Regions from separate parts of the Rhizobium sp. NRK18 genome, predicted to be linked through region 1. Evidence: predicted binding sites of a transcription regulator. Region 1 holds the regulator's gene; each other region holds the start of a gene.
What was found. Region 1 encodes LexA, which represses DNA repair genes until DNA is damaged. Its sites were predicted from a motif close to TGTTCNNNNTGTGTTCNG; they were not measured.

Region 1 (2,265 bases):
CTTCGGCATGCCGGACCTCGGGAAACCGATTTCGGACGAGTTGGCGAAGCTCGGCCACCCGCCGGACGATGTCCTGTTTCTCGGAGCGGATATTGTCGCCTCGGAAGCGCGCCTCCACAGCGGAACCGCACGCCCGTTCCTGCAGCGCAGTCAATTGGGCGATAGGGACCCGGACGACAATTACCCGATTATCGTCACCCTCAAGCCTGAGGAAGCCGAGATACTGGCTGCCCAGGGTTACCGGATCAAGGTGGTCAGCGGCGGATGGCGCAAGATCGATCCGCGCGTGCTGCTGAGTGCTGTCTTGAACGGATCGCTTGCCGAGACGAAGGCAAGGGAAGCCGAGAAGGCATATATCGCAATCGCTGCGGATCAATAGCGCAGACACCTCCACGAAAGACAAATTTGCGGCCAGCGTCGCCGAACTCCCGGATCTTCACGCTATTTTAGGCACTTGCGGAACACAGTGGGAACATATAGTGTCCGTTCTGTATTTGTTTCATGATTCTGGAAGGTGCCGATTCATGCTGACGCGAAAGCAACAGGAACTGCTTCTCTTCATTCACGAGCGGATGAAGGAATCCGGCGTTCCGCCATCCTTCGACGAGATGAAGGATGCGCTCAATCTCGCGTCCAAATCCGGCATTCACCGGCTGATCACGGCACTCGAGGAGCGCGGCTTCATCCGGCGCCTGCCGAACCGGGCGCGTGCGCTGGAAGTCATCAAGCTTCCCGAAGCCTACTCGCCGAGCCTGCAGCCGCGACGCGGCTTTTCGCCGAGCGTCATCGAAGGCAGTCTCGGCAAGCCGAAACCGGTTCCCGCCCCCAAGGCGCCGGAACCGGCCAACGACACCGTCAGTGTCCCGGTCATGGGCCGCATTGCTGCCGGTGTGCCGATCTCCGCCATCCAGAACAATACGCACAGCCTGTCGGTTCCGATGGAAATGCTGGGCTCCGGCGAGCACTACGCTCTGGAGGTCAAGGGCGACTCAATGATCGAGGCCGGCATCCTCGATGGCGATACCGTCATCATCAAGAATGTCAGCAGCGCCAATCCGGGCGAGATCGTCGTCGCTCTCGTCGACGACGAAGAAGCAACGCTCAAGCGCTTCCGCCGCAAGGGCGCGTCGATCGCGCTGGAAGCCGCCAACCCGGCCTACGAAACGCGTATCTTCGCATCGGACCGGGTCAAGGTTCAGGGCAAGCTGGTCGGCCTCATTCGCCGCTATCACTGACCGGTGACACGCATGTCCGCATCCCTATCGTGCGAACGCGGCACGAGATGCCAGGTGGCAGGTTCCTCCGGGCTCACGAAGCTGTTTGTTCGCCAGTCGTAGTATCGGTGTCGGGTCCAAGGCCGGTCGGTGGAACCGAGTGCGGTTTTCACCTCGAAGCCGTTGCCGTCAGGCAGCACATGCAGTTCGATCGAGCCGGTTTGCCGCAGCCTTTCCGCGCTGATCAATGCCGCGCCGGAACGGCAGGTATCAAAGCCGAGACGGAATGGCGCGATGACCAGATCGGCGATATCACAGGCGGGCCCGGCAAAAGCGGGCTTCTCCACTGTCACCACCCTGAGTGCGGGTCCATCCGACGCCATGAACTGAGCGGCGCACCATGCGGCTTTCCGGCAATGGAAGCGATTGCTCTCAGGCTTCAAGGCTTCTTCCATCGCCAGGCGCTCGGCTTTCAATGCCGCGGTTGGCAACCGCACCGGATCGCCTTTCTCAGTCTTGGGCGGATCCGGACCTGTTCCCGTTAGCATGTCCGGCCCCTCGCCTTTCGGCATGGCCAGTGCCCGCTGCCATTGCTCGAAGATGAAGGATGGCGGGCGGCCGCGGTTCATTTCCAGTCCTCCACCGGCAATCATGGCTCCCAGGCTGCCGTCCTCGCTGATGATCAAGGCCGGAACAGAAGGCTTCGCCCCGACAGCGATCAACGCAACCGCCGCGACCATTGGCGGCAGACCGAGATAGCGCAGCCGGCTGCGCAGCAGCACGAGGAGCAGGAAACCGGCGACGGAAAGTTCGAAGGCATAGGGCGGCAGGCGGCCGGGCGACACGCCGCCGCCCCAGCTGGTAACCTCCTTTGCCACGGCGATGACCATGTCGAGGCCGACGCCCATCAGGCGAAGCGGCCAGTCTTCGAGACCGAACGGCATGGCGAGGACCGAAACCAGCCCGGCCGGCATCACCACGAAGGTGACGACCGGCATGGCGACGAGATTGGCGACAAGTCCATAGGGAGCGAGGCGGTGGAAATGCTCGA
Region 2 (2,265 bases), 900 kb from region 1:
TCTAGAGCAGCGACAGCTGCACGCCGCCGCCGTTTGGCGGAACGAACAGGTCATCGCGCAGCGGCATCTGCCGGCGGGCAAGGCCGAGCCGCTTGGTCGCCAGTTCGAAGCGCCGGCTGATCTGCCAGGCATAGGGACCGGCGCCCTTCATCCGCTTCCCGAATTCGGCATCGTAATCCTTGCCGCCGCGCATCGAGCGCACCAGCGACATGACATGACGGTAGCGGTCCGGGTAATGCTGCAGCAGCCAGTCGCGGAAGAGGGGGCTTACCTCCAGCGGCAGGCGCAGCAGCACGTAGCCGGCCTCGCTGGCACCGGCCGCCTTGCCGGAATCGAGCAGGCGCTCGATCTCGTGGTCGTTGAGCGCTGGAATGATCGGCGCCGTCAGGATGCCCGTCGGAATGCCGGCATCCGACAATGCCTTGATCGTCTCCAGCCGCCTGGCCGGCGTTGCCGCGCGCGGCTCCATCGCCCGTGCCAGCTTCCTGTCCAGTGTCGTCACCGAGATCGTCACCTTGGCGAGCCCCTTCTCGGCGAGCTTCGACAGGAGATCGATGTCGCGCATCACCATCGCCGACTTGGTGACGATGCCGACCGGATGGCTGGCGGCCAGCAGCACTTCGAGGATCTGGCGCATGATCCGCCATTCCTTCTCGACCGGCTGATAGGGATCGGTATTGGTGCCGATGGCGATCGCCCGCGGCTTGTAGCCCGGCTTCGAAATCTCGCGCTCCAGAAGCTTGGCGGCATCCGGCTTGGCAAACAGCTTCGATTCGAACTCCACACCCGGAGACAGTCCCATGAAGGCATGCGTCGGCCGGGCGAAACAGTAGATGCAGCCATGTTCGCAACCCCGGTACGGATTGACGGACCGGTCGAAGGGTATGTCGGGGGACTCGTTGCGGGTGATGATGGAACGTGGCTTCTCCACCTGCACGTCGGTCTTGAACGCCGGCAGGTCTTCAAGCGTGCTCCAGCCATCGTCGAAGCTGACGGTCTCGTGCTTCTCGAAGCGGCCGCCGGGGTTCAGTCCGGCGCCACGTCCCTTGCGGCGATCGATGTCGATCCGCAGGCCGGACGTCTTGATCAGCGAATTGGCAATATCAGCCGTATGGGCAGGCGCAAAAGCGTCCTGCCCCGAATGGTACAAGCTTGCCATTGGGACTTCTCCGTTAAGGGAATCTGCTTGTTCCCTCGTCTCTGTTCCAATTGGTAACCGCCGAATGAGAACAAAGCAAGTACATATCGTTATTTTTTTGTGGCATTCGGTTGTGCAGCGCGATATTCATAAACCATGTTGACAGTCATCATGGAATGCCAGGATCAGGAACCGGAATTGGCGCAGACCCTGTCGGTGCTGGTTGCCGGAGCTGTCGAAGGATTGGTGAGCGACGTCGTGGTGCTCGATCGCGGCTCGCAGGACGGGTCGTCCCGGGTCGCGGAAGCCGCAGGCTGCCGTTATCATGAGAACTGGGATCTGGGCGACGTCGTCAGCAAGGCGCGCGGCGAGTGGATATTGCTGCTCGAACCGGGCGCGCGGCCGCAGACGGGCTGGGTCGAGGAGCTCCTGGAATATCTGTCGCTGAACAAGCTGCCGGCCCGTTTCTCCCCATCGCGCAATTACCGCCTGCCGTTCCTCAAGCGATTTCGCCGCGGTCGCAAGCCGCTGGAATACGGCTTCCTCATCCCGAAGCGTCAGGCGTTGGATCTCGTCCGCTCCGGCAAGCATCTGGCCGATGTCGCCGCCAGCGGGAAGGCAAAGACGTTGAGCAGCGAAGTCATCCCCTCATGGGTGGCGCGGGCCGCGCGGGCGGCCTGAGGCGGGCCTGGCGCCGATGCGTCAGCCGCGGCGCAGATGCTCGTCGAGGCGCGGCATGATTTCCACGAAATTGCAGGGCATGTGGCGATAGTCGAGCTGCGCCTTCAGAATGCCGTCCCAGGCATCCTTGCAGGCGCCCGGCGAGCCCGGCAGCACGAAGATGAAGGTGGCGTTCGCCACGCCGCCGGTTGCCCGCGACTGGATCGTCGACGTGCCGATCTTGTCGTAGGAAATGCGGTGGAAGACCTCCGAAAATCCGTCCATGCGCTTTTCGAACAGAGGCTCCAGCGCCTCCGGCGTCACGTCGCGGCCGGTAAAGCCGGTACCGCCGGTGGTGATCACCACGTCAATGTCGGCCGAAAGCGTCCAGGCCTCCACCTGCGCGCGAATGCGGTCCTTGTCGTCGGGCACGATCGCCCGGTCGATGAGCCGGTGGCCGGCATCGG
Region 3 (2,265 bases), 1.3 Mb from region 1:
TGCGCTGGGCCTTCTGCACGACGGCCTCGAACTCCTCGTGAATGCTGGCGAAGATCGATTCGGACGGCACGAACAGAAACGCCATGTCCTGCGTTTCGCCGGCGATCAGGTATTTCTCCGCAATGTCGCGGATGTGGGTCTCGAGATCGCGCCGGAACTGTGTGGCGCGCACCTTGCGGTCGTCCGGATGGCCCGCATCGCGCATGGCGTTCCAGCCTTCCAGCGGAAACTTCGCATCGATGACGAGCGCCGGCGCACCGTTCGGCATGGTGACCGTGCAGTCGGGGCGCGAGCCATTTGAAAGCGTCGCCTGAAACTGATAGCCGCCCATCGGCAGGCCGTCGGCGATGATCGCCTCCATGCGCGCCTGACCGAAGGCGCCGCGCGTCTGCTTGTTGGAGAGGATCGCCTGCAGCCCGACGACGTCCTTGGCGAGCGTCTGGATATTGTTCTGTGCCGCGTCGATGACGGCGAGCCGTTCCTGCAGCTTGCGCAGATTGTCGCCGGTCGCCCGCGTCTGCTCGTTGATCGACGTGCCGAGCCGGTGCGCCATGCCGTCGAGGCGGTGGCCGATGGCGTGGTTGAGCTCCTGCTGGCGCGTGCCGAAGACGTCCGCCATGGCGGCGAGCCGTCCCTGCATCTCCGTCTGGCTGCGCAAGAGTTCCACCATCTGCGCGCGAGCCGCCTGCTGCTCACGGATCGCCTTGCCGCGTGTCCTCACCATGATCATGAGCAGTAAAAGGGCGGCGAGCACCGCAGTGCCGGCGACCGCGATCATGACGGTGGTCGGATCCAGTCCGGTAAGCGCATTCAGGCGAGGCATGGTGGTCAAGGGCTCTCGTGAGTCTGGTCCGCACTATCGCATGCCTGACGATAGAGATCAAATAGTGAACAAATCTGCGGGCTATATCTCGCCCGGATGCTCAACCAATCGTTAAGGGAGAACGCATATTCGCAATGCAGCCTTGGGTTTTCAGGGAATCCCAAGATCTAGTGATGTTCTGTATAGCATTTATTTAATTTAGCAAAAATTAAAGAACCCGCCGCGATATTGAATGTTACGCAGACGCGGGTCCGGGCCGGATGGCCACGGCCTTCAATTCGGAGCATGGGACATGACAGGACAGGCAGGCAATTCCGATCTCGCAGACAGACTGCAATTTGTGGGCCTCGATCAGAATGCCAGGCAGAGCCTGCAGGACGTCAGCGAGGTCATCCGCGAATCGATCGGCCCTGCACTGGATACGTTCTACGCCAAGGTCAAGACGACGCCGCACACGGCCGCCTTCTTCCGCAACGACGCTCACGTCGCCGGTGCCAAGAAGCGCCAGATGGAGCACTGGTCGATCGTTGCCGACGCAAAGTATGACGAGAGCTATGTCGACGGTGTGACCGCCGTCGGTCGCGCCCATGCCCGCATCGGCCTGGAGCCGCGCTGGTACATCGGCGGCTATGCCGTCCTCATGGACCAGCTCGTGAAGGCGCTCGTCGACAAGCGCTGGCCGAGCCGCTTCGGCAAGGGCAAGTCTTCCCGGCTGGCCGAAGAGATCGGCGCTGTGGTCAAGGCAGCGCTTCTGGACATGGACTATTCCATTTCCGTCTATCTCGACATTCTGGCACGCGAACGCGCCGAGGCCGAAGAGGCCAAGCGGATTGCGGAAGCCGAGCAGGCCTCGGCGCTGGCCGAACTCACCAAGGCGCTCGACGCGCTCTCCGAAGGCGACCTCGAGGCACGGCTGCCGGAAGGCCTGCCCGGCAACTTCGCCAAGATGGTCGTCGACTACAACCAGGCCCTGGACGGGCTGCGCGAGACGATCGGCACGGTGAGAAGCGCCGCCGAGCGCATCCTGAGCGAGACGACCGGCATCTCCGAATCGGCCGACGATCTGGCACACCGCACCGAACAGCAGGCCGCAGGCCTCGAGGAAAGCACGGCCGCGCTGCATGAGCTGACGCAGAACGTGACGACGACCGCCGATGGCGCCGCCAAGGCATCCGGCGCGGTCAAGGCGGCGCTCACCGAGGCGGAAACCTCCGGCACCGTCGTGCGGCAGGCAGTGACCGCGATGGGCGAGATCGAGAAATCATCCGACGAGATCTCCAAGATCATCGGCGTCATCGACGAGATCGCCTTCCAGACCAACCTGCTGGCACTGAATGCCGGCGTCGAGGCCGCACGTGCCGGTGAAGCCGGCCGCGGCTTTGCCGTCGTCGCCCAGGAAGTCCGCGAACTGGCGCAGCGCTGCGCCGGAGCGGCCAAGGAAA

Region 2: the regulator LexA is predicted to act here: its motif matches at 1,226-1,243, upstream of NN662_RS14810 (PA0069 family radical SAM protein).
Region 3: the regulator LexA is predicted to act here: its motif matches at 877-894, upstream of NN662_RS16820 (DNA recombination protein RmuC).

Annotation. Positions count from the first base shown of each region.
Region 1 is NZ_JANFMV010000001.1:2,226,619-2,228,883, forward strand. It holds gene NN662_RS10385 (ArnT family glycosyltransferase) at 1-379, shown strand, start outside; gene lexA (transcriptional repressor LexA) at 525-1,235, shown strand; gene NN662_RS10395 (ComEC/Rec2 family competence protein) at 1,229-2,265, opposite strand, start outside.
Region 2 is NZ_JANFMV010000001.1:3,124,172-3,126,436, reverse strand. It holds gene NN662_RS14810 (PA0069 family radical SAM protein) at 2-1,159, opposite strand; gene NN662_RS14805 (glycosyltransferase) at 1,295-1,819, shown strand; gene moaB (molybdenum cofactor biosynthesis protein B) at 1,841-2,265, opposite strand, start outside.
Region 3 is NZ_JANFMV010000001.1:3,544,957-3,547,221, reverse strand. It holds gene NN662_RS16820 (DNA recombination protein RmuC) at 1-823, opposite strand, end outside; gene NN662_RS16815 (methyl-accepting chemotaxis protein) at 1,116-2,265, shown strand, end outside.